Regions from separate parts of the Kitasatospora sp. NPDC018619 genome, predicted to be linked through region 1. Evidence: riboswitches for the same ligand, from Rfam matches in the RefSeq annotation. Region 1 holds a riboswitch; each other region holds the start of a gene.
What was found. A riboswitch is a leader RNA that binds a small molecule or an ion and turns the genes downstream of it on or off. The one in region 1 is predicted to bind thiamine pyrophosphate.
Positions count from the first base shown of each region.

Region 2: it holds a riboswitch for thiamine pyrophosphate, as region 1 does, so the genes downstream of both, thiC (phosphomethylpyrimidine synthase ThiC) here and thiO (glycine oxidase ThiO) in region 1, are expected to answer to the same signal.
Region 3: it holds a riboswitch for thiamine pyrophosphate, as region 1 does, so the genes downstream of both, ACH5AR_RS07440 (purine-cytosine permease family protein) here and thiO (glycine oxidase ThiO) in region 1, are expected to answer to the same signal.

Region 1 covers NZ_JBISAI010000008.1:138,109-147,779, forward strand. Annotated here, with positions in the region: gene ACH5AR_RS14850 (sulfite oxidase-like oxidoreductase) at 197-826, shown strand; gene pknB (Stk1 family PASTA domain-containing Ser/Thr kinase) at 837-2,618, opposite strand; gene ACH5AR_RS14860 (thiazole synthase) at 2,774-3,571, opposite strand; gene thiS (sulfur carrier protein ThiS) at 3,575-3,799, opposite strand; gene thiO (glycine oxidase ThiO) at 3,796-4,980, opposite strand; TPP riboswitch at 4,975-5,087, opposite strand; gene ACH5AR_RS14875 (NAD(P)/FAD-dependent oxidoreductase) at 5,202-6,407, shown strand; gene ACH5AR_RS14880 (Rv2175c family DNA-binding protein) at 6,441-6,806, shown strand; gene thiE (thiamine phosphate synthase) at 6,806-7,453, shown strand; gene ACH5AR_RS14890 (polyprenyl synthetase family protein) at 7,478-8,632, opposite strand; gene metF (methylenetetrahydrofolate reductase [NAD(P)H]) at 8,829-9,671, shown strand, end outside.
Region 2 covers NZ_JBISAI010000004.1:259,508-269,178, reverse strand. Annotated here, with positions in the region: gene ACH5AR_RS08410 (metallophosphoesterase) at 1-1,212, shown strand, start outside; gene ACH5AR_RS08405 (hypothetical protein) at 1,461-2,435, shown strand; gene ACH5AR_RS08400 (aldo/keto reductase) at 2,509-2,994, opposite strand; gene ACH5AR_RS08395 (VOC family protein) at 3,438-3,833, shown strand; gene ACH5AR_RS08390 (SRPBCC domain-containing protein) at 3,889-4,326, opposite strand; gene thiC (phosphomethylpyrimidine synthase ThiC) at 4,617-6,431, opposite strand; TPP riboswitch at 6,426-6,560, opposite strand; gene ACH5AR_RS08380 (hypothetical protein) at 6,797-7,042, shown strand; gene ACH5AR_RS08375 (DUF5326 family protein) at 7,119-7,319, opposite strand; gene ACH5AR_RS08370 (hypothetical protein) at 7,599-8,921, shown strand; gene tenA (thiaminase II) at 9,001-9,671, opposite strand, start outside.
Region 3 covers NZ_JBISAI010000004.1:44,189-53,859, reverse strand. Annotated here, with positions in the region: gene ACH5AR_RS07465 (PP2C family protein-serine/threonine phosphatase) at 1-675, opposite strand, end outside; gene ACH5AR_RS07460 (bifunctional DNA primase/polymerase) at 1,292-1,954, shown strand; gene ACH5AR_RS07455 (DUF5926 family protein) at 2,206-3,189, opposite strand; gene ACH5AR_RS07450 (ATP-binding protein) at 3,258-3,674, opposite strand; gene ACH5AR_RS07445 (glycerophosphodiester phosphodiesterase) at 4,101-4,922, opposite strand; gene ACH5AR_RS07440 (purine-cytosine permease family protein) at 5,024-6,460, opposite strand; TPP riboswitch at 6,453-6,597, opposite strand; gene ACH5AR_RS07435 (S1C family serine protease) at 6,817-8,556, shown strand; tRNA gene ACH5AR_RS07430 (tRNA-Ser) at 8,619-8,706, shown strand; gene ACH5AR_RS07425 (MerR family transcriptional regulator) at 8,834-9,661, shown strand.

The sequences.
Region 1 (9,671 bases):
GGTGTGCTGCGCATAGTGGCACCGCTTTGGGAGGAAATTCCAGTAAGTTCACACTCACTACGACCTGTGGCGGAATATCCGGTTCATGGTGAAACGCGCTGGTGGGCGGTCGACCGCTGGTCCGTACGGGCAGGGGCGCGCGCCTTCACAAAGGGGCGCGCACGGAGGCTCGTCCGCCGTCTGTCACCATGGGTCCATGGGTCAGTCGAAACACGAACCGCTTCCGCCGTCTGACCCGAGGCTCCCGCCGGGACAGCGCGCGCAGCGCGGCTGGCCCGCCCTGCACTACGGCCCGGTGCCCCGTTTCAAGCCGCTGACCTGGGACCTCCAGGTGTTCGGCGCGACGGCCTCGGCGGAGAAGCACAGCTGGGACTTCGAGGCCTTCGAGGCCCTGCCGCGCACCACCGTCGTCGCGGACCTGCACTGCGTGACCAGGTTCTCGGTGCTCGGCAACCGGTGGACGGGCGTGTCGGCCGCCGCCGTGCTCGACCTGGTGCCCCCGGCGCCGGGCGTCACCCACGTCATGGTCTGGGCCGAGTACGGCTACAGCGCCAACCTGCGGCTGGCCGACTTCGCCGACCCGCACACCCTGCTCGCCACCCACCGCAACGGCGAGGCGCTCACCGCGGAACACGGCTTCCCGGTCCGGCTGGTGGTGCCGGGGCTGTACGCCTGGAAGGGCCCCAAGTGGGTGCGCGCGGTGGAGTACATGCGGGCCGACCGGCGCGGCTTCTGGGAGGAGCGCGGCTACCACAACCTCGCCGACCCCTGGCGCGAGCAGCGCTACTCCTACCAGGAGGAGCCCGGCGACGGGCCGCTGCGCTGAGGCACCCGGCCTAGAACAGCGAGAACTTCACCGTCACCACGCTGCGCTGCGGGCGCCGCTCGCCCGCCGCCGGGCTCTGGCCGGAGGAGGTGACCGCGCCGAACACGTCCCAGCCGGTGGTCTGCATGGTGAAGCCCGCCGCCTGGAGCGCCTTCTGCGCCTCGTCCCTGCTCATCCCGGTGACGTTCGGGACGGGGACCATGCCCTTGCTGACCACCAGCGAGACCGCGCTGTTCTCCTGCAGCAGCTGCCCGGCCGCCGGCGAGCTGCTGATCACCGAGCCCTCCGGCACGGTGTCGTCGTAGGTCTCGGTCACGGTGCCCCTGGTCAGCTGGGCGGCGGTCAGGGCGGTGGCCGCGTCGGCGGCGCTCCGGCCGGTGAGGTCCGGCACCGCGATCCGCTTGGGGCCCTTGGAGACGGTGACGGTCACGCTGTCGCTCTTGCGGGTGCGCGCGCCCACCCCGGGGTCGGTGGAGATCACCTGGCCGGACGGCACGGACTCGCTGAACACCTCGACGAACCTCCCGTGCAGGCCCTCCTTGTCCAGGACCCGCTGGGCCTCGGCCCGGTCCTTGCCCAGCACGCCCGGCACCGAGCCGTACAGCCCCTCGGAGATCCCGTAGGTGGCGCCGCCGATCGCCAGCACCAGGGCGGCCGCGGCGGCCGCCCAGAGCAGCACCTTGCGGGGCAGGCGGCGGCGCGGCCGGTCCGGGCGGCGCCGGGGCGCCGGGGCCGGCTCGTCGTACGGGCGCGGCTCGGCGAGCAGCTCGTCCATCAGCTCCGGCGGCATGTCCAGCACGCTGGTGCGCTCGGTCGGCGGGGCGTCGGCGGGCCGGGGCAGCGGCTGGATGACCGAGGTCGGCTCGCTGGTCGGGTAGCGCGGACTGGGGTGGGTGGAGGCGGGCGGCTCGGCGTCCAGCTCGGCCGGGGCCAGGGTGCGGCGGACCCGCTGGAGGGCGGCGAGCAGCTCGACCGCGTCGTACGGGCGGGCGTCGGCGGCCCGGGCGCAGGCGCCGGCCACGATCGCGTCCAGCGCGGGGCCGACGGCGGGGGCCACCAGCGAGGGGGCCGGGACGTCCTCGTGCAGGTGCTTGTACATCACCTGGACGGGGTTGTCGCCGGTGTGCGGGCGGCGGCCGGTGAGCATCTCGTACAGCAGGATGCCGGCCGCGTAGACGTCCACCCGCTGGTCGGTCGGGGCGTCCGGGAGGATCTGTTCGGGGGCCAGGTAGGAGACGGTGCCCAGGACCGTGCCGCCGGTCGCGGTGGTGGCCGAGGTGGGCGCGCCGTCGGCCGCGCCGAGCACCCGGACCAGGCCGAAGTCGGCGACCTTGACCAGGCCGCCCTCGGTGATCAGCACGTTCTCCGGCTTGACGTCGCGGTGCACCAGCCCGGCCCGGTGGGCGGCGCCGAGCGCCGCGAGCACCGGCTCCAGCACGTCCAGCGCGGCCCGGACGGACAGCGCGCCGCGGTCGCGCAGCAGGTCGCGCAGGGTGCGGCCGGGCACGTACTCCATGGCGAGGAAGACGTGGCCGCCGTCCGCGCCCTGGTCGAAGACGTTGACCACGTTGGGGTGGGTGAGCTTGGCGACCGCCTTGGCCTCGCGGATGAAGCGGGCGGTGAAGCCCTCGTCGCCGGCCAGCGAGGGGTGCATCACCTTGAGCGCGACCACCCGGTCCAGGCGGGTGTCGGTGCCCTTGTAGACGGTGGACATCCCGCCGGTCGCGATGCGCTGTTCGACCCGGTACCGGTTGTCGAGCAGCGTGCCGATCAGGGGGTCGTGCAGTGCCATGTCCACCCGGAGAGTCTAGTGGGGTGCCCGGCCGCCGGGCCGGAGGACACCGCCCGGGGGCCTGGCTGTGCCCGGCTTGTGACACGCGGGGGGTGCCTGGACCCGCGTCCCGCGTCCCGCGCCCGGGGCCCGCGCCGACGCCCCGGGACGCGGGCTCAGAAGGCGGGGTGCTCCCGGGTGTCCAGGTCGGCCCGGCCGGCCATCGCCGAGGAGGCCTCGGCGTGGAAGCGGCGGGGGATCCGGCCGGCCCGGTGGGCGAGCCGGCCCGCCTCGGCGGCGTGCCGCATCGCCTCGGCCATCAGCACCGGCTCCTGAGCCCTGGTCACCGCGGAGGCGAGCATCACCGCGGCGCAGCCCAGCTCCATCGCCAGCGCCACGTCGGAGGCGGTGCCGGCGCCCGCGTCCAGGACCACCGGGACGCCGGCGCCCTCCACGATCAGCTGGAAGTTGTGCGGGTTGCGGATGCCCAGGCCCGAACCGATCGGCGAGCCCAGCGGCATGACGGCCGCGCAGCCCACGTCCTCCAGCTTGCGCGCCAGCACCGGGTCGTCGTTGGTGTACGGCAGGACGGTGAAGCCGTCGTCGACCAGCGTCTCGGCGGCGTCCAGCAGCTCGACCGGGTCGGGCAGCAGGGTGCGCTCGTCGGCTATCACCTCCAGCTTGACCCAGTTGGTGCCGAGCGCCTCGCGGGCCAGCCGGGCGGTCAGCACGGCCTCGCCGGCGGTGAAGCAGCCGGCCGTGTTGGGCAGCACCCGGATGCCGTTGCGGGTCAGCACGTCGAGCACGGAGCCCTGGGTGGTGGCGTCGACCCGGCGCATCGCGACGGTGGTCAGCTCGGTGCCGGAGGCGAGCAGCGCGCGCTCCAGGACCTCCAGGCTCGGCGCGCCGCCGGTGCCCATGATCAGCCGGGAGGAGAAGGTCTCCCCGGCGATGGTCAGAAGGTCGTCGGCCATGGTTCAGCCTCCCTGCACGGCGGTGAGGATCTCGACCCGGTCGCCGCCGTGCAGCGCCGTGCCGGGCCACGAACCGCGCGGCACCACGGCCTCGTTGAGCGCGGCGGCGACACCGGTGTTGGCGGCGCTGACGGAGGCCACCAGCTCGGCGAGGGTGGTCGTGGCGGGCACCCGGCGGGGCTCGCCGTTGACGGTCAGGGCGATGTCGTTCAGGGCGGTCTCGGTCATGGGCGGGCCTTCGTGACGGGGGAGTCGGGGGAGAACCGGGTGGGAGTGAACGGCCGCGCCAGCTCCGGGAGTTCGCCGGTGGCCAGGTACCCGGCGACCAGGTCGGCGCTCACCGGGGTGAGCAGCACCCCGTTGCGGTAGTGGCCGGTCGCGGCGACGAGGCCGGGCAGCGCGGTCGGGCCCAGCAGCGGGGCGTTGTCCGGCGAGCCGGGGCGCAGGCCCGCCGAGGTCTCCACGAGCGGGAGTTCGGTGATCCCGGGGACCAACTCGTGCGCGTCGCGCAGGAGTTCGTACACCCCGCCGGCGGTGACGGTGGTGTCGTAGCCCTGCTCCTCGGTGGTCGCGCCGATCACCAGCTCGCCGTTCTCGCGCGGGACGACGTACAGGTGCTGCCCGCGGACGACCGCGCGGACGTTGCGGGAGAGGAACGGCCGGTAGGACTCCGGGACGCGCAGCCGCAGGATCTGGCCCTTGACCGGACGGATCGCCGGCAGCACGCCCGCCGGCAGGCCGGGCAGCCGGTGGCTGTGCGGGCCGGCGGCGAGGACGACCCGCTCGGCGCCCACCGTCTCCCCGGTGCTCAGCCGGGCGCCCGCCGCGCGGCCGCCCGCGACCAGCAGCTCGACCGCCTCGGCCCGGTGCAGCCGGACCTCGGCGCGCTCGCAGGCGGCCGCGAGGGCGGTGAGCAGCCGGCGGGGGTCGACCTGGTGGTCGTCGGCGACGTGCAGGCCGCCGCGCACGCCCGGGGCGAGCATCGGCTCCAGCCTGCGGGCCTCCCGGCCGGTCAGCCAGGTCGAGTCCAGGCCGAGGCGCTGGTGGAACGCGTGCAGCTCGCGCAGCTCGGCGCGGTCGTCGGCGTCCTGGGCGACGGCGAGCGTGCCGCACCGCCGGTAGCCGGTGTCCAGGCCGCCGCTCGCCTCCGTCAGCTCGGCGGCGAAGTCCGGGTACCGTTCGTTGGAGGCCATGCCGAGGCGCAGCAGCGGCTCCTCGCCGTACTGGAGCTCGGTGACCGGGGCGAGCATCCCGGCCGCGACCCCGGCGGCGCCGCGGCCGTGCGCGGGGTCGACCACGACCACGTTCCCGAGGCCGCGCTGCGCCGCGCGCCAGGCCACGGCGAGGCCGATGACGCCTCCGCCGATCACCAGGACGTCCGTGCGGGCGCCCGGTAGCAAGCGTGACAAAGCTGCTCTTCTCCCTTCGCCGGTATGACCCGGATCAGGTTCGGACGGTCGCGGGCCGTGCCAGCCCGCCTCTCAGCCCGGTCCGCCGGGCTCCCGTGTGGTGCCCCCACCTTAACGCCGGGCCCGGCCCGGCCGAAGGCCCGTACGCGGGGCGGACGTGCGGCCGGGGCGGGAGGGCCGGGGCGGGAGGCCCTCCGGCCGCCCGCGGGCCGCTGGGTACAGTGACGTGCGTGGCAGAGCTGAGCGCAACGGACCGGGTGGTCGTCGTCGGAGCCGGGCTGGCCGGGGCGCAGTGCGCCCTCAAGCTGCGGGAGGGCGGCTGGCAGGGGCGGATCGCGCTGGTCGGCGAGGAGCCGCACGCGCCGTACGACCGCCCGCCGCTCTCCAAGGACGTGCTGCTCGGCAAGGCCGACTCCACCGCCCTGGACATCGACTACGGGCGGCTCGGCATCGAGCTGCTCACCGGCCGCCGGGCCACCGGCCTCACCCCCGGCGTGCTGCACACCGACGCCGGCGACCTCCCGTACGGCGCGCTGGTGATCGCCACCGGCGCCGTCCCGCGCGCCCTGCCCGGCGCCGAGCGGGCGCACCTGCTGCACACCCTGGACGACGCCCTGGCGCTGCGCGCGCTGCTGCGCCCCGGGCTGCGGCTGGTGCTGGTCGGCGCGGGCTGGATCGGCGCCGAGGTGTCCACCGCGGCCCGCGCGGCGGGCTGCCGGGTGACGGTGGTCGAGGCAGGCCCGGCGCCGCTGCCCGGCGCGCTGCCGGCGGAGGTCGGCGCGGCGATGGCCGCCTGGTACGCCGAGGCCGGGGTGGAGCTGCGCTGCGGCGTCGGGGTGTCCGCCGTCGAGCCCGGCGCGGTGCTGCTGGCCGACGGCTCCCACCTGCCCGCCGACGAGGTGGTGGTCGGCATCGGGGCCCGCCCGGCGACCGGCTGGCTGGCCGGCTCCGGGGTCGGGCTGGACGCGGCCGGCGCCGTCGTGGTGGACGGGCGGCTGCGCACCTCGGTGCCCGGCGTCTTCGCGGCGGGCGACTGCGTCAGCTACCCCTCGGCCCGGGCCGGCGCCCGGCTGGCCGTCCAGCACTGGGACCACGCGCTGCGCTCCGGCGAGGCGGCGGCCGCCGCCGTCCTGGGCGTGCAGGCGCCGGCCTACGACCCGGTGCCGTACTTCTGGTCGGAGCAGTTCGGGCGGATGGTCCAGTACGCCGGGCGGCACGCCGAGGGCGACGAACTGCTCTGGCGGGGCGGCCCGCGGGACGCCGACTGGTCGGTGCTCTGGCTGCGCGACGGCGTGCCGAGCGCGGTGCTGGCGGTGGACCGGCCGCGCGACCTGGCCCAGGGGCGGAAGCTGGTCGAGCGCGGCGCCGCGCTCGACCGGGCCCGCGCCGCGGACCCCTCCGTGCCGCTCAAGGGGGCCGCCGCTTAGCGCCGGGCGGCGTCGAGGTGGCAGTCTGGTGCCGTGAGTGAGATCGATGCCAAGACCGAAGCCCTGGTTCCCGAGTGGCTGTACCTGCCCGACATCTCCGAGCGGTGGGGTGTGCTCGTCACCGAGGTCCGCAACATGGTCAAGAAGGGTGACCTGATCGCCGTCCGCCGCGGCCCCAACAAGTCCCTCCAGGTCCCGGCGGCGTTCGTCGACGAGGCCGGCCCCGTCAAGCACCTGGTCGGCCTGCTGACCGTGCTGCGGGACAGCGGCTTCACCGACGACGAGATCATCCGGTGGATGTTCACCGAGGACGATTCGCTGCCCGGCACCCCGGTGCAGGCGCTGTGGGAGAACCGGGCCACGGAGGTCAAGCGCCGCGCCCAGGCCATGGCGCTCTGATGGCGGACCTGCGCGCCCGCCTCGCCGAGGCGCGGCTGTACCTGTGCACCGACGCCCGCCGGGAGCAGGGCGACCTCGCCGAGTTCCTGGACGCGGTGCTGGCGGGCGGCGTGGACATCGTCCAGCTGCGCGACAAGGGCCTGGAGGCCCGGCAGGAGCTGGCGGCCCTGGAGGTCTTCGCCGACGCCTGCCGCCGGCACGGCCGGCTGCTGGCCGTCAACGACCGCGCCGACGTCGCCCATGCGGCCCGGCCGGACGTGCTGCACCTCGGCCAGGACGACCTGCCGGTGCCGGCCGCCCGGGCGATCCTCGGCGAGGACGTGCTGATCGGCCGCTCCTGCCACGCCGAGTCCGAGGTGGACGCGGCGCTCGCCGAGCCGGGCGTGGACTACTTCTGCACCGGCCCGGTCTGGCCGACCCCGACCAAGCCGGGCCGCCCGGCGCCGGGCCTCGGCCTGGTCTCGTACGCGGCCGGGCGGGCCGCCGACCGGCCGTGGTTCGCGATCGGCGGGATCGACCTCGGCAACCTGGACGAGGTGCTGGCCGCCGGCGCCCGCCGGATCGTCGTGGTGCGGGCCCTCACGGCCGCGCAGGACCCGGGGGCGGCGGCCGCCGAGCTGTCCCGCCGGGTGCGCGCCGCGCTCTGACCGCCCCGGGGCCGCCGCCGTCCGTCAGTGCTTGCGGACGGTGGCGGCCTCGGCCAGGGCCAGCAGCACCGTCCGGGCCCGCTCGTCGGCGAGCGGCGCCGCCTCCAGCGCGGCCAGCGACTGCCGCATCAGCTCCTCGATCCGGAGCTCCACCAGCTCGGGCGCCCCGCTGCGGGCGACCAGCGCGCTCAGCTCGGCGACCTCCGGGGCGCCGAGGTCCGGCGCGCCGAGCCGCTCGTCCAGGTGCCGGGCGTCGGCGGCCGACAGGCCCCGCATCGCGTGCGCGACCAGCAGGGTGCGCTTGCCCTCGCGCAGGTCGTCCCCGGCCGGCTTGCCGGTGACGGACGGGTCCCCGAAGACGCCGAGCAGGTCGTCGCGCAGCTGGAAGGCCTCGCCCAGCGGCAGCCCGAACGCCCCGTACGCCTCGACCAGCTCCGGCCCGGCCCCGGCCAGCAGCGCGCCGACCTGGAGCGGCCGCTCGATGGTGTACTTCGCGGACTTGTAGTGCAGCACGGTCCGCGCGCGGTCCAGCGCGCCCTCGTCCGTGGAGTCCCCGGCCACCGGCTCCAGCACGTCCAGGTACTGGCCGAGCATGACCTCGGTGCGCATCAGGTCGAACACCGGCTTGGCGGCCAGCACGGCGGCGGGCTCCAGGCCGGAGCGCAGGAACAGCTCGTCGCACCAGATCAGCAGCAGGTCGCCGAGCAGCACCGCGGCCGAGGCGCCGTACTGCTCGCGGTCGCCGCGCCAGCCGCTGGCGCGGTGCAGCGCCTCGAAGCGGCGGTGGACCGAGGGCAGGCCGCGGCGGGTGTCGCTGCGGTCCATCAGGTCGTCGTGCACCAGGGCGCTCGCCTGGAGCAGCTCCAGCGCGGCCGCCGCGTTGGCGATCGCCTCGCCGGTGGCGCCCCGGGCCGGGCCGCCGGCGCCGCGCCAGCCCCAGTAGCAGAAGCCCGGGCGCAGCCGCTTGCCGCCGTCCAGCAGGAAGTCGCGCAGCGCGTCGGCGGCCGGGGCCAGCCGGGGCGAGATCTTGTCGAGCAGCACGGACTGGCCGTCCATGAACGCGGCGAGCGCCGCGTTGACACGGGTGCGGACGTCCTCCACGTCCATCGGGTTGGCCGCACTGCTGGCCGCACTGGTGGCCGAACCGGGGTTGGCCGGCCGGGTGCTGGACGAGGTCACGATGGGGCTCCGCTGGTTCGCTGGGGTGCAGCAAGCGTAGCGGTGCGACCGGGAACGGGTGTGCGAGCGGCCCAGCCGGGGCGCCGGGGGCGGGGCCCGGCCGCGGTCCGGCGCGAACCGGAACGTTGCCCATCAGTTGTCTCAATAGTTGGAATCCGGTTGTCCGGCCCCTTCGCACGCCGGATAGCCTGCCAGCATGGCACTCGGTATCGCTTCCACGAGAACGGATCGCGCACTGACGGTGCGCGAACTCCTGGCGGCCGGAAAGCGCTCCTTCTCCTTCGAATTCATGCCGCCGCGCACCGAGGCCGGCGAGCAGAAGCTCTGGGACGCCATCCGGCGGCTGGAGCCGCTCGACCCCAACTTCGTCTGCATGACGTACGGCGCGGGCGGCTCCTCGCGCGAGCGCACCGTCAACATGGTCGGCCGGATCGCCACCGAGACGACCCTGACCCCGGTCGCCCACCTCACCGCCGTGGACCACTCGGTCGCCGAGCTGCGCAACATCATCGGCCAGTACGCCGACCAGGGCGTGCGCAACGTCCTCGCCGTCCGGGGCGACCCGCCCGGCGACCCGATGGGCGAGTGGGTCAGGCACCCCGAGGGCGTCACCTACGCGTACGAGCTGGTGGAGCTGATCAAGGGGATCGGCGACTTCTGCGTCGGCGTCGCGGCCTCGCCGAACATGCACCCGCGCTCGACCGACTGGGACGAGGACATCCGGCACTTCGTGGCGAAGATCCGCTCCGGCGCCGACTACGCGATCACCCAGATGTTCTTCGAGGTGGACGACTACCTGCGGCTGCGCGACCGGGTGACGGCCGCCGGCTGCGAGACGCCGATCATCCCGGAGATCATGCCGGTCACCAACGCCAAGCAGCTGGAGCGCTTCCCGCAGCTCAGCGGCTCGGCCTTCCCCGCCGAGCTGGAGGCCCGGCTGCGGGCGGCCATCGACGACCCGGCGGCGCTGCGGGCCGTCGGCATGGAGCACGCCACCGCGATGGCCGAGCGCCTGCTCGCCGAGGGCGCGCCCGGGCTG
Region 2 (9,671 bases), on a different contig from region 1:
CAGGGCCACACCGTGCACGCCCAGGGCATCGGCCTGGACCACGGCCCCGCCTTCTCGGAGCAGGGGCACCAGGGACACCAGGGGCACCAGGCGCAGGGCGGCTACGAGGAGGGCACCGGGTACGAGGACGGTGCCGGGTACGAGGACGCGGGCGGGTACGAGGACGCGGGCGGGTACGACGAAGCCTCCGGGTACGAGGACGCCGCCGGCTACGCCGGGAGTCAGGAGCAGGGCGGCTACGACGGCCAGGAGCAGGGCGGCTACGAGCCAACCCTGCCCGACCAGCCCTCCCCGGCGCTGCGGCTCGACGGCCGCGACGACCCGCCGACCATCGAGCTCGGCCCGCCGCTGCCCGACCCCGCCGCGCCGACCTACCCGTACCCGGCCCCCGGCCCCGGCGAGCCCCCCGGCCCGGTCTACGTGGTCGGCGACGTGCACGGCTACCTGGAGGAGCTGCGCGCCGCGCTGCACGGCCAGGGCCTGATCGACGCCGAGGGCCACTGGTCGGCCGGCCGCGCCCGCATCTGGTTCCTCGGCGACTTCACCGACCGCGGCCCCGACGGCATCGGCGTCATCGACCTGGTCATGCAGCTGGCCGCCGAGGCCGCCGCGGCCGGCGGCTACTGCCGCGCCCTCATGGGCAACCACGAACTGCTCTTCCTCGGCGCCGCCAAGTACGGCGACGAGCCCGTCCAGTCCACCGCCGGCACCGCCTCCTTCCTCGCCGCCTGGCGGCTCAACGGCGGCCAGCAGAGCGACCTGGACCGGCTGGAGGCGCACCACATCAGCTGGCTCTCCCGGCTGCCCGCGATCGCGCTGGAGGACGGCCACCTGCTGCTGCACTCCGACACCACCGCGTACCTGGAGTACGGCGAGTCCATCCCCGACGTCAACGACGCCGTGCACGGCCTGCTCGCCGACGGCAGCGTGGACGACTGGTGGGACTGCTTCCGCCGCTTCACCAAGCGGTTCGCCTTCCGCGGCGACGCCGGCCCGATGGCCGTGCACGAGCTGCTGGACACCTACGGCGGCAGCCGGATCGTGCACGGACACAGCCCCATCCCGTACCTCACCGGCGCAGTGCACAACGACGACGGCCAGCCGCCGCACATCCCCGGGCCGTACGTGTACGCGGACGACCTCGCGGTGGCGATGGACGGCGGCGTCACCATGGAGGGGCGGCTGCTGGTCGCCCGGCTGCCCATCGACTGACCGGCCGTCGGCTTCCAACCACCCGCGCACGGGGAACAGTTGTTCCCGGCGCCCGGGCCGTCGCACGCGCGCGTCCGGGGGCGCGAAATTCCGGAAACCGACTGTCAGCCCGGGCGCGGCCGCCCCTACCATGAGGCACACCACACCCGGCCGCCCGTCCGGCGGCCCGCCTCCGCGCCCGTTTCGGCGCCCTGAGGGCCGCGCGCCCCCGGGGCGCAGCGATCGGGGTCCGCACGAACGGGGTCCCCATGTCCAACCCCCCGCCCCTGCTCGCCGAGGACCGCCCCGAGTACGAGCGGCTCCTCGCGGAAGCCCTGCGCGACCGCACCGTCCTCGCCGCCCTGCGCGCACCCGGCGCGCTCACCACCGCCGAGCTGCGCCTGCGCGCCCTGCGCGACGCCGACCGGGTCAACGCCGCGGCCGCCACCGAGTACACCCACTACACCCGGCTGCGCGACAGCCTGCACAGCACGCCCCCGCCGCCGCCCGGCGGCGAGCCCGCGAACCCCGGGCTGCTCGCCCAGCTGCGCACCGGGGGCGGCAGCGGCGCCGGGCTGTTCCCCGTCCTCACCGTGCTCACCCCGATCCTGGCCTGGGCCGCCGCGCTGTTCCTGCTGCTGGTCGGCTACCTGCTGCGCGCCGTCGGCCCGGACGTCGCGCTGGCCCGCTCCCTCGTCACGGCCGGCTGGGTGGCGCTCGCCGCCGGGGTCGCCGCGATGGCCATCGGCCTCGTCGGCCTGCTGCTCACCGCCCTGCGCGACGGCGCCGCCGCGACGCCGGCCGGCACCGACCCGGAGCTCGCCGCCGAACTGGGCGACGCCCACGGCGAGTGGCGCGCCGCACTGCGCGAGCACGGCCTCGTCCCGTACCTGCTCGCGGCACTGCCGCCGGTGCCGGGTACGGCCGCCGCCCGGGCCGAGCACGACGGCCCCGACGCCACCAGCCCGGACTTCACCCCGCCCGACTTCACCGGCCCCGGCTACAGCCCGCCCGCCTTCACCAGCCCGGGGGCCGACGGACCGACCGGCCCCGGGGGCCGGGCTCCGCACTCCTCCGCCCCCACCCCGCCCGGCTTCACCGGCCCCGGGTACACCTCACCCGACTTCACCGGCCCCGACGACGTCGACCACACCGAACTCCACCCCCACCTCCCCCACCCCGCCACCCCCACCCGACCCGGATACACCTCACCCGACTTCACCGGCCCCGACGACGTCGGCTGAGCCGGCCGTCCCCGCGCCGGCCGTCCCCGCGCCGGATGTCCCACCCCGGCCGTCCCCGCACCGGCCGCGCGGCTCAGAAGCCGGTGGGCAGGCGCGGCGTGTACGGGGCCTCCAGGGCCGCCGCCTCGGCGTCGGTGAGCCGCAGGCCCAGGGCGGCCGCCGCGTCGTCCAGGTGGCCCGGGCGGGCGGCGCCCACGACCGGGCCGGCCACCACCGGATTGCGCAGCACCCAGGCCGGCGCGACCTGCGTCATCGGCACGCCCCGGGCCTCGGCGACGCGCTGGACGGCTTCCACGATCGGGCGGTCGACGTCCGCTAAGAACCGTCCGGCCACCGGGTCCCCGGCCGAGCGGACGGTCTGCCGCCCGTACGGCCGGGCCAGCCGGCCCGAGGCCGGCGGGCACCAGACCAGGCCGGCCACCCCCTGGTCGGCCAGGAACGGGAACATCTCCCGCTCCTCCTGCCGCTGCACCAGGCTGTACTGGTGCCGCATCGACACGAACCGCGGGCCGCCCGCCACGGCCGCGGCGTGCCGCAGCCGGGCGAACAGCCAGGCCACATCGAGGAGACGCCGACGTACCGACGTCGCCCCGCTCGCCGGCCCCGAGTTCACCCGCCGGCTCGGCAACCACCTCGTCCCCCGCCGCGGCCCGCTGCGCCTGCGCCACCCGGACGGGCCCGAACTCCGCTTCCACCGCGCGACCCTGGAGTTCCCCGAGGACTCCCAGCAGCTCCTCGTCCTGCTCCCGGCCGACGCCGCGACCGCCTCCCACCTCGACCGCCTGCTCAGCGCCCCGGCACCCCGCCTGCGCGCGACCTCCTGACGGCACCCGGCCCGCCGGCGTGCCCCGGGGCGGACCCGGGCGACCGTAGGGCTGCCGGGTATTGATCACGCCCGCGGCCTGGAGCATTGTGGAGACCGTCCGCAGCAGTCGCCCCGCGGCCGTCGTCCCGGCCGTCGTCCCAGCAGTCGTCCCCAGCCCCGGAACGGAGCCGGTCCCCATGCGCGTCAAGGCCTTCGACCACCTCGTCCTCAACGTCGCCGACGTCGAGCGCTCGCTCGCCTTCTACTCGGGCCTGCTGGGCCTGACCCCCGTACGGGTCGAGGAGTGGCGGGCCGGCCGGGTGTCGTTCCCGTCCGTGCGGATCACCCCCGAGACCATCATCGACCTGGTCCACGGCCCCCGGCACGAGTCCAACGTCGACCACATCTGCCTCACCGTCGAGCCCCTCGACTGGCAGGAGGTCATCGACGCCGGCACCTTCACCGTCCTCGAAGGCCCCGTCCCCCGCTTCGGCGCCCGCGGCACCGCGACCTCCGTCTACGTCCGGGACCCGGACGGCAACACGGTCGAGCTCCGCTGGTACCCCGAGGACGCCGAGGCCCCCGAGGACTGAGCGGCTGCCGGGCCCGGGCCCGGGCCCGGCAGCCCCCTTACGCCCCCCGCACCGGTCAGGCCCGCCCGGCGAGGTGCTCGACCAGCCGGTCGAAGCTGGAGTTCAGCCCCGCCTCGGCCTCCGGCCCACGGAACATCTCCGGCACGTCGACCTGGTGCAGCACCACCTGGGTGCGCCCCTCGCCGAGCTCGGTGAAGGTGAGGCTGGACCGCATCCCGGTGCCCTCCTCCAGCAGCGCGAAGGACTCCCCCGCCCGGAACTCGGTGATCTCCGCCTTCAGCGGGTACCGCTCACCGGTCGCGTCGATCACCATGGTGCTGTCGTAGCGCCCGCCCTGCTTCGCCTCGATCGTCACCGTCTCCACCGGCACGTGGGTGCCGACCGGCCCCCAGAAGCGCACGAACTGCTCCGGCTCGAAGTACGCCTCGAACGCCGCGGCGGGCGTCCCCGGCAGCTCGCGGGTGATGGTCAGCTCGCCCAGGTTCTCGGTCATCTCGGTCTCTCCTGCGTGGTCGCGTGATCGCTTGCACAGGGGTAGACCGGAGCCGCCCCGAGAACTCATCGCTCCCCGGAAGGTTTTCCGACGAACTCGCCGCCGACCCCGCCGGACCCCTCGCCGGCTCAGCTCGCGCCTCGCCTGGGTACCGCTGTCGGCTGCGCCGGAACGTCGCGGACGTAGCCGCCACCCAGCGGTGGAGTCGAGCTCGGAAACACGGCAGGGCGCCGCTCCCGGAGGCCGTCGGCCTCGGAGAGCGGCGCCCGTCGTCAGACCGCGTCGGCCCGTCAGTCGGCCAGCGGCAGGTACACCCGGTTGCCCCGGGCGGCGAACTCGGCGGACTTCTCCGCCATGCCCGCCAGGGCCTCGGCGTCGAACTCCGTCGCCACCGCCGTCGACCCGTCGCCGTGCTCGTCCCTGATCTTCTGGGAGATCTTCATCGAGCAGAACTTCGGGCCGCACATGGAGCAGAAGTGCGCGGTCTTGGCGGGCTCGGCGGGGAGGGTCTCGTCGTGGAAGGCGCGGGCCGTCTCCGGGTCGAGGGCCAGGTTGAACTGGTCCTCCCAGCGGAACTCGAAGCGGGCGTCCGAGAGGGCGTCGTCCCAGGCCTGGGCGCCGGGGTGGCCCTTGGCCAGGTCGGCGGCGTGGGCGGCGATCTTGTAGGTGATCACGCCGGTCTTGACGTCGTCCCGGTTGGGCAGGCCCAGGTGCTCCTTGGGGGTCACGTAGCAGAGCATCGCGGTGCCCCACCAGGCGATCATCGCGGCGCCGATGCCCGAGGTGATGTGGTCGTAGCCGGGGGCGACGTCGGTGGTGAGGGGGCCGAGGGTGTAGAACGGCGCCTCGTCGCAGATCTCCTTCTGGAGATCCATGTTCTCCTTGATCTTGTTCATCGGGACGTGGCCCGGGCCCTCGATCATCACCTGGACGTCCCGCTCGCGGGCGATCCGGCCGAGCTCGCCGAGGGTCTTCAGCTCGGCGAACTGCGCCTCGTCGTTGGCGTCCGCGATCGAGCCCGGGCGCAGGCCGTCGCCGAGCGAGAAGGTGACGTCGTAGGCGGCGAGGATGGAACAGAGCTCCTCGAAGTTGGTGTAGAGGAAGTTCTCCCGGTGGTGGGCCAGGCACCAGGCCGCCATGATCGAGCCGCCGCGCGAGACGATGCCGGTCTTGCGGCGCGCGGTGAGCGGGACGTAGGGCAGCAGCACACCGGCGTGGACGGTCATGTAGTCGACGCCCTGCTCGCACTGCTCGACGACGGTGTCCCGGTAGACCTCCCAGCTCAGCTCCTCCGCCTTGCCGTCCACCTTCTCCAGCGCCTGGTAGAGCGGCACGGTGCCGATCGGCACCGGGGAGTTGCGCAGGATCCACTCGCGGGTGGTGTGGATGTTGCGGCCGGTGGAGAGGTCCATGACGGTGTCGGCGCCCCAGCGGGTCGCCCAGGTCATCTTCTCCACCTCTTCCTCGATCGAGGAGGTGACGGCCGAGTTGCCGATGTTGGCGTTGATCTTCACCAGGAAGTTGGTGCCGATGATCGCCGGCTCCACCTCCGGGTGGTTCACGTTGACCGGGATGACGGCCCGGCCGCGGGCCACCTCGGCCCGCACGTACTCCGGCGCGAGGCCCTCGCGCAGCGCCACGAACTCCATCTCCGGCGTCACCACGCCCCGCTTGGCGTAGGCGAGTTGGGTGACGGCCACCCCGCCGCGGCCGCGCAGCGGGCGGCGCGGACGGCCGGGGAAGACGGCGTCCAGGTTGCGCAGGTTCCCGCCGCGCGGCGAGGTGTGCTTGATCCCGTCGTCCTCGGGGCGCGGCTCACGGCCGTCGTACTCCTCGACGTCGCCGCGCTGGCGGATCCAGGCGTCGCGCAGCGGCGGCAGGCCGCGCCGCACGTCGGGCTCGTAGGACGGGTCGGTGTACGGACCGGAGGTGTCGTACAGCGGGACGGTCCGGCCGTTGGTGAGCTGCACCTCGCGGTACGGGACGCGCAGGTCGGGACGCGATCCCTCGCGGTGGGCCTTGCGCCAGGCCGGGGCCGGGTAGCCGGTGCGCTCGCTGCTGGGGGCGCCCTGGGCAGACTGCGGCTGTGCTTCGAACGTGGTCATCTGACCTCTACTCCCTACGCCGGCATTACCCGGTCAGGTTCCTGCGGTCGACGCAGCTGTCGGTCCGTCCGTCGACGTCCCGGTCAGCGTCCTCTCAGCCCGGTGCTCCGAGCTCCCGCGTCGCAGGCGGTGTTGCCTGCACACGACGTCCAACACCGTAGCGAGCGGATCGCCGCTGGTCCAGAGCGCACCACCGCCCGGTGAGGGGCGTTCCGACGGGGCCCCGGTGGCCGGAAGCGTCCGCAGGCGCCCCCATCATGCTCACGAATGCTCCGCAGGCACTCCACCAGGGCACGCACGGCCCGTCCGTGCCGGCGGCCGGGCCGGGATGTCGGGGCTCTGACGATCTTTGGGGGAATCACTCCGTGCGCGTCCGTCACGCGGCCGGCCTCAGCGCCGCCGTAGTCTCCGCCGTGGTCGGCCTGCCGCTGCCCGCGGTGGCGGCCGAACCGGCCGCCGTCCTGTACGTCGAGGGCTCCAACAGCGCCTGTGCGAACGGCGGTCCGGGCACCACCGTCCCGGTCAGCGCGGACGGCTACTTCGACATCGCCAACCACGCCGGTACCACCGACGTCATCGCCGACCTCTTCGGCTACTACCGCAACCAGTAGCGGAGCCCGTCGCAGAACGCCCGAGGCCCGGCTCCCCCTCGCGGGGGCCCTCAGGGCGGCGTTACGGGGCGGTCGGTCAGCTCCTGGCGGCCTTCTTCACCAGGACCACCACGGCGGCCGCGATGCCGACCACCACCAGCAGCTTGATCACGATCGAGAGCAGTGCGCCGACGACGCCGAACACGAACGCGACGATGTTCCAGGCCAGCACCAGGACCAGCACCGGGATGACGATGTTGCGCACCCAGGAGGGCAGCGACTTCCAGAGCTCAGCCATGTCGGTTCCTCTTCTCCCCTCGGGTCGGCCGCCGTCCGGTGCCGCATCCCGCTTGCTTTCGGTGCTTCGATCGTACGGTGGCGCGAGTGCCGGAACGAGGCCCGACGGCCCGGAGAGAACCCCGAGATCCCCCCGACCCGCACCCCCCGGGTGGCCCCCGAGAATTCCTCCGCCGGCAGCGCAACCCCCGGCCCCGCGAAGCGTCCAACTAGTGCCGGGACCACGCCCTCCCGGCACCGTCGAACAGGGGGGAACCTGACCATGCGGGCCAGAACAGCCATGTCCACAGCCGCTCTCGCGGTGGTCCACCTCGCCGTCGCGGCCCTGGCCGCCGTCCCCGCCTCCGCCGCTCCGGCCGCGGCTCCAGGCACCGCTCCACTCACCGCCCCGACCACCGCCCCAACCGCCGCCGCCGCTGCCGGCGCCCTCACCGCACCGGCGGGATTCGTCGGGATGGCCCCGAAGCGGATCCTGGACACCCGCGACGGCTACCAGGTCCCGGTGGACCGCACCGCCCGGCCGCTGCAGGCGGGCCGCTACTTCTCGACCCCGATCGCCACCGGCTGCCACAGCCACCCCCCGCAGGAGTGCTACGGCGTCGTCCCGGCCGATGCCACCGCCGTGGTGGTGAACGTGACCGTGACCGACCCGACCGCCGACAGCTACGTGACGCTCAGCGCCACCCCCGGCGCGTCGGGCACCAAGCCGGCCACCTCCAGCGTCAACTTCAGGCCCGGCCAGACCGTCTCGAACCTGGTCACGGTCGCCACCGGGCCGATCGAACGCTTCGTCCCGTGGCTCACCCTCTACAACAACGCGGGCACCGCCCACGTGGTGCTCGACGTGGTCGGCTACTACCGGACGGCGGCGACCGACCGGTACGCCCCGGTGGCCCCCACCCGGATCGCCGACAGCCGCAGCGACGGCACCGGCCGGCTCGGCGGCGACGCGGTGCGCAGCTACCAGGTCACCAGCCCCGAGCTGGGGACCGCGGACGCCACCGCGGTGGTCCTCAACGTGACCACGACGGACGGCTCGTGGGACAGCTTCGTGACCGCGTACCCGACCGGCACGACGCGGCCCGCCAACGGCTCGAACGTCAACTTCCCGGCGGGCTCGACGGTCGCCAACCGCGTCGTGGTGCCGGTCGGCGCGGACGGGCGGATCGACCTCTACAACCACGCCGGCTGGGTGCACGTCATCATCGACGTGGTCGGCTACTACGGGCCCTCCGGCACCGGCCTGTTCAGCGCGCTGAAGACGCCGGTGCGGGCCTTCGACTCCCGGACCGGCTTCGGGGACGGGGTGCCGGCCTGGGCGACCGGGCAGATCCAGGCCGTCCCCGCGGACGGCTCGGTGCCGAACGCCGTGGGCGTCGAGACGAACGTGACGGCCACCGACGTCCACGCGGACGGCCACCTCACCGTCTTCCCCGGGCCGGGCAAGGCGCCGAACACCTCCACCGTCAACGTCGCACCGGGACGCACCACCGCCAACTCGGCGACCACGGCCGTGACTTCGGGTGGAACGTACTCGGTCTACAACCACGGGTACTGGCTGCACCTCATCGCCGACGTGAACGGCTACTACGTCACCGGCTGACCGGGCACCCGTCCGTCGTCCGGGGCGGCCCGGACGACGGACGGACCCGCCGGACGACGGACGGGCCCGCCGGCGCGGCTCAGACCGGCCAGCGCTCGCCGCGCCAGGCGGCGTCCCAGAACATCCACTCGTAGCGCGAGGTGGTCACGAAGTGCCCGACCACCTTGCGGCGTTCGGCCGCGGACAGCTCCGCACCCAGCCGGTCGGTGAGCGCCAGCACCCGGCGGACCACCGACTGGAACGACTCGTCGCCGTAGGTGGAGATCCACTTGGCGTACAGCGGGTCGGGCGAGCCCTGGGCGAGCAGCGCCTCGCCGACCCGGGCGTAGATCCAGTAGCAGGGCAGCACCGCGCCGACCGCCTCGGCGAAGGAGCCGCCGTAGACGGTGGCCAGCAGGTAGCTGGTGTACGCCCGGGTGGTGGGCAGCACCGGCTCCGCGGCGGCCTCCTCGGCGCTGCCGCCGAAGGCGGTCAGGAACTCGGCGTGCATGCCCTGCTCGGCGGCCAGCGCACCGACCGCGTCGTCGGCGAAGGCCCGGACGTCCTCCTCCCCGGGCGCCTTCGCGGCGCAGACGGCGAGCGCGCGGGCGTAGTCGCGCAGGTAGTGCGAGTCCTGGACGACGAAGTGCCGGAAGGCCTCGCGCGGCAGGGTGCCGTCGGTGAGCCCGGCCAGGAAGGGGTGGGCGAGGATCTCGGCGTACACCGGCTCGATGGCCGCCCAGAGTTCTTCGGTCAGCGTCTTGGTGCTCA
Region 3 (9,671 bases), on a different contig from region 1:
GAGCAGCGGGGCGGCGATCCCGCAGTACTGGCGGGCCAGTTCGCGCTGGCAGTCGGTGGGGCCGGCGGGCTCGTCGTAGAACCAGAGGGCGGCGGCGAGCGGGCCGTCCTCGGCGGTGGCAAGCGGCAGGCCGTAGGCGCCGCCGAGGCCGAGGTGGACGGCCAGCTCGCGCAGCCGGGCGCCGATGGCCGGGTCCTCGGCGAGGTCGGGGGAGTGCAGCAGGGCGGGCCGGTCCCGCTCGCGCAGCAGCCGGGCCAGCAGGCTCTGCTCGGTCGGGACGGTCTCCAGGGCGCCGAGGCTGGCGCGGTCGAGGCCGAAGCCGACCGGCTGCCCGGGCCCGCCGCCGGGCCTGCGGGTGACGAGCATGCCGCGGCGGGCGCCGAGCAGGTCGGCGCCGGAGGCGAGGACGGTGTCCAGGGTGGCGGCCAGGCCGCGGGCGCGGGCGAGCCGCTCGGTGTGCTCGTGCAGGCTGGTGAAATCGGACAGGCGTCCGGCCAAACGGTCCTGCACCGCGGCGGACGGCTCCGTGCGGTCCTCCGCCGCGCCGTCCGGGGCGTCGGCGGGGCCGGGCAGGTCCGGCGGGTCGAGGACGGTGAGCCCGCCTGTGCAGCCGGGCTCACCCGGCTCGGCGGTCATCGCCGACGGGACGGCCGCCGACGGGTGGGACTCGTTCATGCCGTCACTCCTGACGCGGTGCTACGTGCCATGCGAAACCCCCAGGTACGGCCAATGTGGAGCGAGCACGGCCAAAGGGCGTGATTCGCCTCGATTCGCTACTACTCGTCATTGATCGACAGCAATGCCACCACTTCTACACAGGCCATTCGGGGCATGTCCAGATCCAGGACGACGCGGTGGCCGGTTCCACATCGATCGCGACCCGGTCGGGGGGCGTGCGGGGCCGTGCGCGCGCCGTCGGGCCGGGAGGCATGGAGCGGGCCGCGAACGGGCAGAACCCGGAGGACGGCCCGGGCGGCCGTCCGGATCGTATGTCCGTGCCGCCCGCGGGCCGGGTCGGCCGGAACTCTCTCACTCGTACGGTGGAACCAAGCGCGCCCGGGCGGCGTCCATCCGGTCGCGTACGGGATTCTCGTTCCAAGGGCCGTGTCGGTGCGCGGCCCCTCATGTCGTGCTCCACCCCCCGCTTCCCGTCGAAGCCGCGCCGTCCGCCCTGCCGCCCACCCCGCTCCGTGCCGCCCGGGGCCGTTGTCGCGGCCGGCCCGCGCGGAGGATCCCGACGGACGCCGGCGGAGCGGAGCGAACCGAGCGGTCAGGGAAAGGAACGAGCGCCATGCGTGAGAACCCGAAGGACCGGTCGGAGGAGCGCTCCGCCCGGCTGGCCGCGGCCCTGGCGGCCGCCGTCGACCACCGTTGGCCCGTGGTGCCGGGCGCCGTGCTGCGCGACGGCCGTTGCTCCTGCGGGGACCCGGACTGCACCGTCCCCGGCGCGCACCCGCACGACCCCTCGCTGCTGGCCGCCACCACGGACGCCCGGATGGTGCGCTGGTGGTGGGAGCGGCAGAGCCCGGACGCACCGGTGCTGACCGCCACCGGCTCGGCGGTCTCGGCGGTCAGCCTGCCCGCGGCGGCCGGCGCCCGGGCCCTGGCCTACCTGGGCGCGCTGCGGCTGCCGCTCGGCCCGGTGCTGGCCATGCCGGGCCGCTACGCGCTGCTGGTGGCCCCGTACTCGCTGGACGTGCTCGGCGAGATGCTCGCGCAACTGCCCTGGGTGCCGGGATCGTTGCGCTACCACGGCACCGGCGGGTTCCTGCCGCTGCCGCCCGGCGGTGCGGCCGTCGGCGTCCCGCCGTCCGGAGGCTGGGGCAGGGTGCGCTGGGTGCTGGCGCCGCGACCGGGCGTCGGCGGCGGGGTCTGGCTGCCGCAGGTCGGGCCGCTGCTGGGGGAGTTGGTGGAGGCGACGGTCCGGCTGGACAGCGGACGCTCGGCCTACTGAGGCACCGGGGCCGGGCGGGGCGCGGGCCCCGCGTCGAGGCCCTCGGCCGGGCCCGGTGCCGGGGCCCTCGACCGGGCCGCCCCGGAAAACAAAAGATCCGACCGCTGGCGACGGGGGATGCACCAGCGGCCGGACTCTTTAGACAGTAACAAGGATCCGCGCCCGCGCCAATTTCCAAGACGCCCTCCAGGCCCGGAAATTGCGCGTTCACCGCGACAATGTGACACGTATCACGCGGATCCCTGCGCGCTTTAGTTCAAAGTGACCTGACGGTTCACCAGGTTCGCCCGGGCGCGCCGCTCCTCGGCGGTCAGCGGGGTGCCGTCGGCCAGCACGGCGGCGAGCCGCTCGGCGAACCCGGCGGCCGGCTTCTCGCAGTCGGCGGCGGTCATCCCGAGCGGGAGGTCCCAGACCGGGACGGTCAGGCCGTGCGCGCGGAACGAGCCGACCAGCCGGGTGTCCGCGCCGAGCGAGGCCTCGCCGGCCGCGTTCAGCCGGGCCAGCGCGTCCAGCAGCTGCTCCTCGGGCACGGTCATCACCCAGCGCAGGTGGTTCTTGTCCGGGGTGCCGCACCAGTAGGCGGCGTCCACGCCGGCGAGCTTCTCGGTCGGGATGGCCGAGGCGTTGGCGCGCTCCAGTGACGCGGCGACCTCGCCGGTGGCCGCCTCGGCGTCCTCCAGCCAGAACTCGAAGCCGGTGTGCACGGCGGGCTCGAACGGGGCGGTGGTGTCCAGCAGGTCCTGGAGGCGGCGCCCGCCCGGGACGGTCCGGCGGGCCGGCACCGGGCTGCCGGGCTCGGTGGCCAGGGCCAGCTCCAGGGCGTCCGCGAGGTCGCGGCTGAGGTCGCCGGAGGCGGACTGCGTCTGGAGGCCGAGCAGGATCGAGCCGTCCTGGCGGCGCAGGGCCGGCCAGGCCAGCGGCAGCACGGTGGCCAGGGTCACCGACGGGACGGCGCCGGTCGCGCCCTCGGCCACTCCGGCGGCCAGCGTCAGCGGCACGGTCGCGGCGGGCACCAGCTCGCGCAGGGCCACCCAGTCGGCCTCGCCCGGCAGGCCCTCGAACGGGCGGTGCACCAGCTCCTGCACCGCGTGCGAGGCCTCCCGGCCGTGGCACGCCTTGTACCGGCGGCCCGAGCCGCAGGGGCAGTCCTCGCGGGCCCCGACCACGGGGATCTCGCCCGTGACGGCGGTGGTGGACTGGCGCTGCGGCGCCTTCTTGGCGGCCTTCTTGCCCATGCTGCGGCTCTCCCGGGAACGTGGTGCTGTGTCCCGGGAAGCCTAACGACACATCCCCCGGGCCCGGCTCACGCGCTACGGGCATCGCCCCCGGTGCGCCGGGCGTGCCGGGCCCGGGCGGGCAGCGCCGCCCAGACCGTGACCTCGCCGGGTGCGTCGCGCACGCCCCAGTCGCTGGCCAGCTGGTCGACGATGCCCAGGCCGCGGCCGCCGCGCGAGGTCAGCGAGGGGCTCGCGGGCAGCGGCCGGGTGGCCGCCCCGCCGTCCGTGACCTCCAGGGTGAGCACCCCGTCGGCGTGCAGCTGCCAGCGCACCAGCACCCCGCCGTCCGGCTCCTCGGAGCCCTCGGCGGGCTTCGGGCCGGGGGCGGCGCCCGCCCCGGAGGGGACGCCGACCAGCACCTGTCCGAGCACCTCGACCCGGGTGCTGCGGCCGAGGGCCGGCAGCGGGCCGAGCGGACGGGCGTACCGGCAGGCGTTGCTCAACAGTTCGGAAAGGATCAGAACAGCATCGTCGATGACCGGTTCGGGTATCTGCCGGTCACCCAGATCTCGACGCAGTCGGCGCCGTGCGACCCCGACACTCGCTGGGCCGTGCGGCACTGCCATGGTCGATGAAGTCGGCACTTCACGCGCCACCATCAACGCCACCCCCGGACCTCCTTCAGCGTATGCCGAGGGAGAGATGCCCCTTGGTAATGCGTCGGAAACGAGCACCGGACGATCCTGCGAGCCCATTTCGAGTGTCGCTTCGAGTGCCACGACCGACGGTCGACATCAGGTCATTCCGTGCTCACCCTCCGTCGCTCGGACGCCGGAATTCCGGCAATTTCGTGCGAGGAAGGTTTGACCGCCGACCAGCGAGCCCGTCCGCGGGGTGCCGCCCGAGGGCCCCGACGGATCGCGGGCGGATCACCGGCCGAGCTGCGCCAGCACCTCCGCGGGCCGGTTGGTGATGATCGCGGACACCCCGAGCTCCAGGCAGAGCTCGACGTCGGCCGGCTCGTCCACCGTCCACACGTGCACCTCGTGCCCGAGCTCGCGCAGCCGGGTCACCAGCTGCGGACGGGCCCGCACCAGCTCGATGCCCGGGCCGGCGATCCGCGCCCCGCCCGGCAGCGGCGAGCCCGCGCGCAGCCGGCCGAGCACCAGCGTCCGCTCGAACAGGAAGACCCGCCGGTACTGCGGGGCGGCTGCGGCCACCCGGTTCAGCGCGATCGAGGAGAAGCTCATGATCCGGGCGGACGGGCGGCCGCCCTCCGGGGTCGCGCCGATCCCGAAGCGCTCCAGGGCCCGCAGCAGTTCGGTCTCCACCCGGCCGCGGAAGCGCACCGGGTGCTTGGTCTCGATCGCCAGCTCCACCGGGCGGCCGCACTCCGCCACCAGCTCCAGCAGCCGCTCCAGCCGCAGCACGCCGCGCAGCTCCGGGTCGGTGCTGGGGCGGCCGGTCTTCCAGGCGCCGAAGTCGTACGCCTCCAGCTGGGCGAGGGTCATCGCCGAGACGGTGCCCCGGCCGTCGGAGACCCGGCCGATCCGGCGGTCGTGCACGCAGACCAGCGCGCCGTCGGCGGTGACCCGCACGTCGCACTCCAGCGCGTCCGCGCCCTCGTCGAGCGCGCGCCGGTAGGCCGCGAGGGTGTGCTCGGGCAGGACGTGGGAGGAGCCGCGGTGGGCGATCACCTGGACGGCGGGCACCGTGCGCGCCGCCCTCGGGGGCAGGTCTGTGCTGGTCACGGCCCCAACGATAGGCGGCGGAGGTGAAGCGCGGACGAAGACGGCCCCAACCCGTGGGGCCGTCTTCGTTCCCGGCCGGGCCCGGCCCGGCTCCGGACGGCTCAGCTCCGGACGGCCCGGCTCCGGGCGGCGCGGCGGCGGGCCAGCGGGGTGAGCGCCCAGGTGGCCAGGGCGGGCACCAGGAAGGCGAACAGCGAGGCGGAGGTCCACTCCTGCGGGGTGAAGTGCAGCGCCTCCCGGACGGAGGTCCAGAAGCCCGTCCACCAACCCGCGACCCCGGTCGGCGCGATGAGCTGGTAGACCGCGAAGCCCAGCGCCCACGGCAGCAGCATCAGCCAGCGCGACGGCGCGTCGGCGGAGAGGTCCCAGCCGCGACGGCCGGCGCCGAGGAAGTAGTCCACCACCAGCACCGCCAGCAGCGGCACGAACACCGAGCCGATCAGGCCGAGGAAGCCGTAGTAGGTGTCGGTGAACTCGTCGATCTGCAGCGCCAGCACGGTGGTCAGCGCGCCGATCGCGCCGGAGAGCACCCGGCGGTCCGCCCTCGGCAGCAAGTTCTGCACCGACATCGCGGTCGAGTACACGTTGGCGAAGGACTGGTCGGTCTCGCGCAGCACCAGCACCAGCAGGAACAGCCAGCCGGCCCAGACCCCGAGGAAGGAGTCGAAGATCCGGTTCGGGTCGCCGTCCGACCGCAGCAGCGCCATCAGGCCGAGCACGTAGCACCAGACCTGGGCGATCGTGTAGCCGGAGAAGCTGCCCCAGAACGCCGAGCGCGGGGTGCGCGAGTGCCGGGTGTAGTCGGCGGCCAGCGGGACGAAGGAGACCGACACCGCGATCATCGCGTCGGTCGCGCCCAGGAAGCCGTGCCAGTTGCCCGCGCCCGGGTCCGGCACGCCCTGGCGGCCCAGCTGGACGGTGAAGTACACCATCGCCACCGCGACCGCCCCGGCCACGAAGCGGCGCAGCACCGCGATCGAGCCCAGCGGCCAGATGGTCAGCGCGGTGGTCAGCGCGCCCGCGAGCAGGACGAACAGCCAGCGGTAGCCGCTGGTGTGCGCCACGGTCTGCGCGCCCGCCGAGATGGTCAGCAGCTCGAACACGCCCCAGCCGACGCACTGCACGATGTTCAGCACCGTCGGCAGGTACGACAGCCGGGTGCCGAACAGCCCGCGCAGGTTCGCCATCGCGGGGGCGCCGGTGCGGGCGCCGATCAGCGCGGCCACGCCGAGCATCGCGGTGCCGACCGCGGTGCCGACGGTGATCGCGGTGACCGCCGCGGCCAGCGACAGCTCGCTGCCGCGGGCGCCGAGCACGGTGGCGGCGGTGGAGAAGCCGATCAGGCTGACGCCCAGGTTCATCCAGAGCGCGAAGTGGTCCCGGAACCGCAGCGTGCGCGGCGGCTCGGTGTCCAGTACCAGGGGCGCCTCCACGTGCTCGGCGCGCCTGGAGGGGTCCAGGACGGCGGTGGCCGCGGACCGGGAGGAGTCCCCGGAGGAGGGCGCACCCGAAGGAGAGGATGGCGAAGCAGGCGGCATGGCCGATACTCCCTACGCCGGCATTACCCGGACAGGTTCCGGCGGTCTGCGCCCCCTCGACCGCCCGCCGTCCCGGTGGCGTACGGTCGTCATGCGCACTCTCAGCCTGGTGGGTCCAAGCTCCCGCGTGTCAGTTGTGAGCGACAGGCTAACCGGCACGGGGTCGAACACCCAAGGCCGAGGGCGCGCGGTCCGCATCGCGGGACGTCCGGCGGGGGAGGGGAGCCTCGGCCGTCGGTACCGGTGTCGGTGCCGGCTAAGGATTCTTATGAGTTCTTCAGAGGGGTCCTTACGGCAATCGAATCGACAGTGCGAAAAACTATGGTCCTTGGTTCTGCCAGCTATGGAGGTCGTCCGTGAGCACCGAGCGCGAGGTTGGGCCCACCGGGCCGCAGGGGGAGCAGCCCGCCGGCCGGGGAGCGGCCGAGTCCGTTTCCGAAGGCCCCGCTCAGGGCGGGCACCAGCCGACCATGGCCTTCCGGCGGGTGCCGGAGCAGGAGACGGGCGCGGTCGAGGCCGCCGCCGCCGAGTCGGCGCCGGCCGCCGACGGGGCCGAGGGCGCCCCGGCCGCGGGCGGGCACAAGCCCACCGTCGCCTTCACCAAGGTGCCCGCACCGGAGGCGCCGGCCGCGCCCGCCGCGGCGGAGCCGGCCGTGGACCCGGCCACCGGCTACATCGACGCGCCGCCGCCCGTCCTGCCGCCCGCCCCGCCCGCCGCCCCGGCCGGGCCGCCGACCGGCAACCCGTACGCCACCCCGAGCCACGGCGTGCCCGCCGCCGGTGCGCACGAGGGGTACGGCGCCGCCCCGGCCGCGCCCGCCGCCCCCGGCCACCACCCCTTCGGGGCCGGCCAGCCGCTCGGCGGCTGGGGCCCCGCCCACGACTCCGCCCCCGGCGGTGCGGGCTACCCCGGCGGCCCGGCGGGCCCGCTCGGCTACCCGGCGGACCACGCCGGCGGCCCCGGCGGCCCGCGCCGCAGGCGCAACGGCCTGGTCGGCCTGGTCGCGGCCGTCGCACTGGTCGCCGGCGTGGCCGGCGGAGCGGTGGGCGTGACCGTCGCCGACCGCGGCGACAGCGTCAGCTCCGCGAACGACCACCGCAGCACCACCGTCCAGGCCAGCGACACCCAGAAGAACGAGCCCGTCCCCGGCTCGATCGCCGCCATCGCGCAGAAGGCGCTGCCCAGCGTCGTCACCATCAAGGCGCAGGGCAACGGCGAGTCCGGCACCGGCACCGGCTTCGTCTTCGACACCGAGGGGCACATCCTCACCAACAACCACGTCGTCGCGCCGACCCTCGGCGGCGGGAAGCTGACCGTCAAGTTCGCCGACGGCAGCGCCTACAGCGCCTCGGTGCTGGGCCACGCCGAGGGCTACGACGTCGCCGTGATCAAGATCGACAACCCGCCGAAGGCCAAGCTGGCCCCGCTGCCGCTGGCCGACTCCGACAAGGTCAACGTCGGCGACGCCACCGTCGCGATCGGCGCGCCGTACGGCCTGGAGTCCACCGTCACCAGCGGCATCATCAGCGCCAAGGACCGCCCGGTGGCCTCCGGCGACGACACCGGCTCGCAGGCCTCGTACATGAACGCCCTGCAGACCGACGCCTCGATCAACCCCGGCAACTCCGGCGGCCCGCTGCTCGACTCCGGCGGCGCGGTGATCGGCATCAACTCGGCGATCCAGTCCAACGCCTCCGCCAACGGCCGGGCCGGCAGCATCGGCCTGGGCTTCGCCATCCCGATCAACCAGGCCAAGTGGGTCGCGGATACCCTGATCAAGACCGGCAAGCCGGTGTACGCCAAGCTCGACGTGCTGCGCAACGACGACTACAAGGGCGACGGCGCGCAGATCCAGACCAAGGACATCCAGGGCCAGCCCGCCGTCACCCCCGGCGGCGCGGCCGACAAGGCCGGCCTCAAGCCGGGCGACGTCATCACCAAGCTCGGCGGCGTCCCGATCGAGAACGGCCCCGCCCTGGTCAGCCGGATCTGGACGCACAAGCCCGGGGAGACCGTCGACGTCGAGTACACCCGCAACGGCCAGACCCTCAGCACCAAGGTCACCCTCGGCCAGCGCGAGGGCGACCAGCCGTGACCCCGCGCGCACCGGAACGTGTGCGCCGAACCCCGCCGGACCCGTTAGGCTGACCTCCGCCTGGAGAGCTGCCCGAGCGGCCTAAGGGAACAGTCTTGAAAACTGTCGTGCGGTGACCCCGTACCGTGGGTTCGAATCCCACGCTCTCCGCCGGTAGGGAACCACCTGCTCAGGGCGGGTGCCGACATCGTTCGGCACCCGCCCTCGGTGTTTGTCCCGCGGCCGCCGCGGGCGCGGTTGACCCTGACACGGTGGCAGGCGATGGAGTGGTCGCACCATGTTGAACATCGGAGACTTCGCCAGCCACGGCCGGGTGTCGGTACGGATGCTGCGCCACTACGACGCGATCGGGCTGCTGCGGCCCGCCCGGGTGGACCCGGTCAGCGGGTACCGCTTCTACGAGGCGTCCCAACTGGCCCGGCTGAACCGGGTGATCGCGCTCAAGGAGCTCGGCTTCACCCTGCAGCAGGTACGCGCCGTCCTGGACGAGCGGGTGGACGCGGCCGAGCTGCGCGGGATGCTGCGGCTGCGGCGGGCCCAGCTCGCCGCGGCGATCGCGGCCGACGAGCTGCGACTGGCCCGGGTGGAGGCGAGGCTCCGGACGATCGAGAGCGAGGGGACCATGTCCGCGCACGATGTCGTGGTGAAGCCGGTGCCGTCCGTCCGGGCGGCCCAACTGACCGCGGTGGCCGCGAGTTACGAGCCGGAGGACATCGGACCGGTGATCGGGCCGCTGTTCGCGGAGCTCTGCGGGCGGCTGGCCCGGGCCGGGGTCGAGGCGGCCGGCCCGTCCGTCGCCCGCTACCAGGACGCGCCGGAGGGCGCCGGCGCTGTGCTGGTGCTGGCCGCCGTCCCGGTCGGCCCGTCGGTGCGCGCGGGCGCGCACGACTTCGAGGTGGTCGACCTGCCGGCGATCGAGGAGGCGGCGACGATCGTGCACCGCGGCCCGATGGACGAGGTGCTCGGCGCCGGCCAGGAGCTGGCCCGCTTCATCGAGGAGAACGGCTACCGCTCGGCCGGCTACGCCCGGGAGCTGTACCTGGAGTGCCCGCAGGACCCGGCGGGGTGGGTCACCGAGCTCCAGGAGCCGGTGGTCCGCCGGTAGCCGTCGGCCC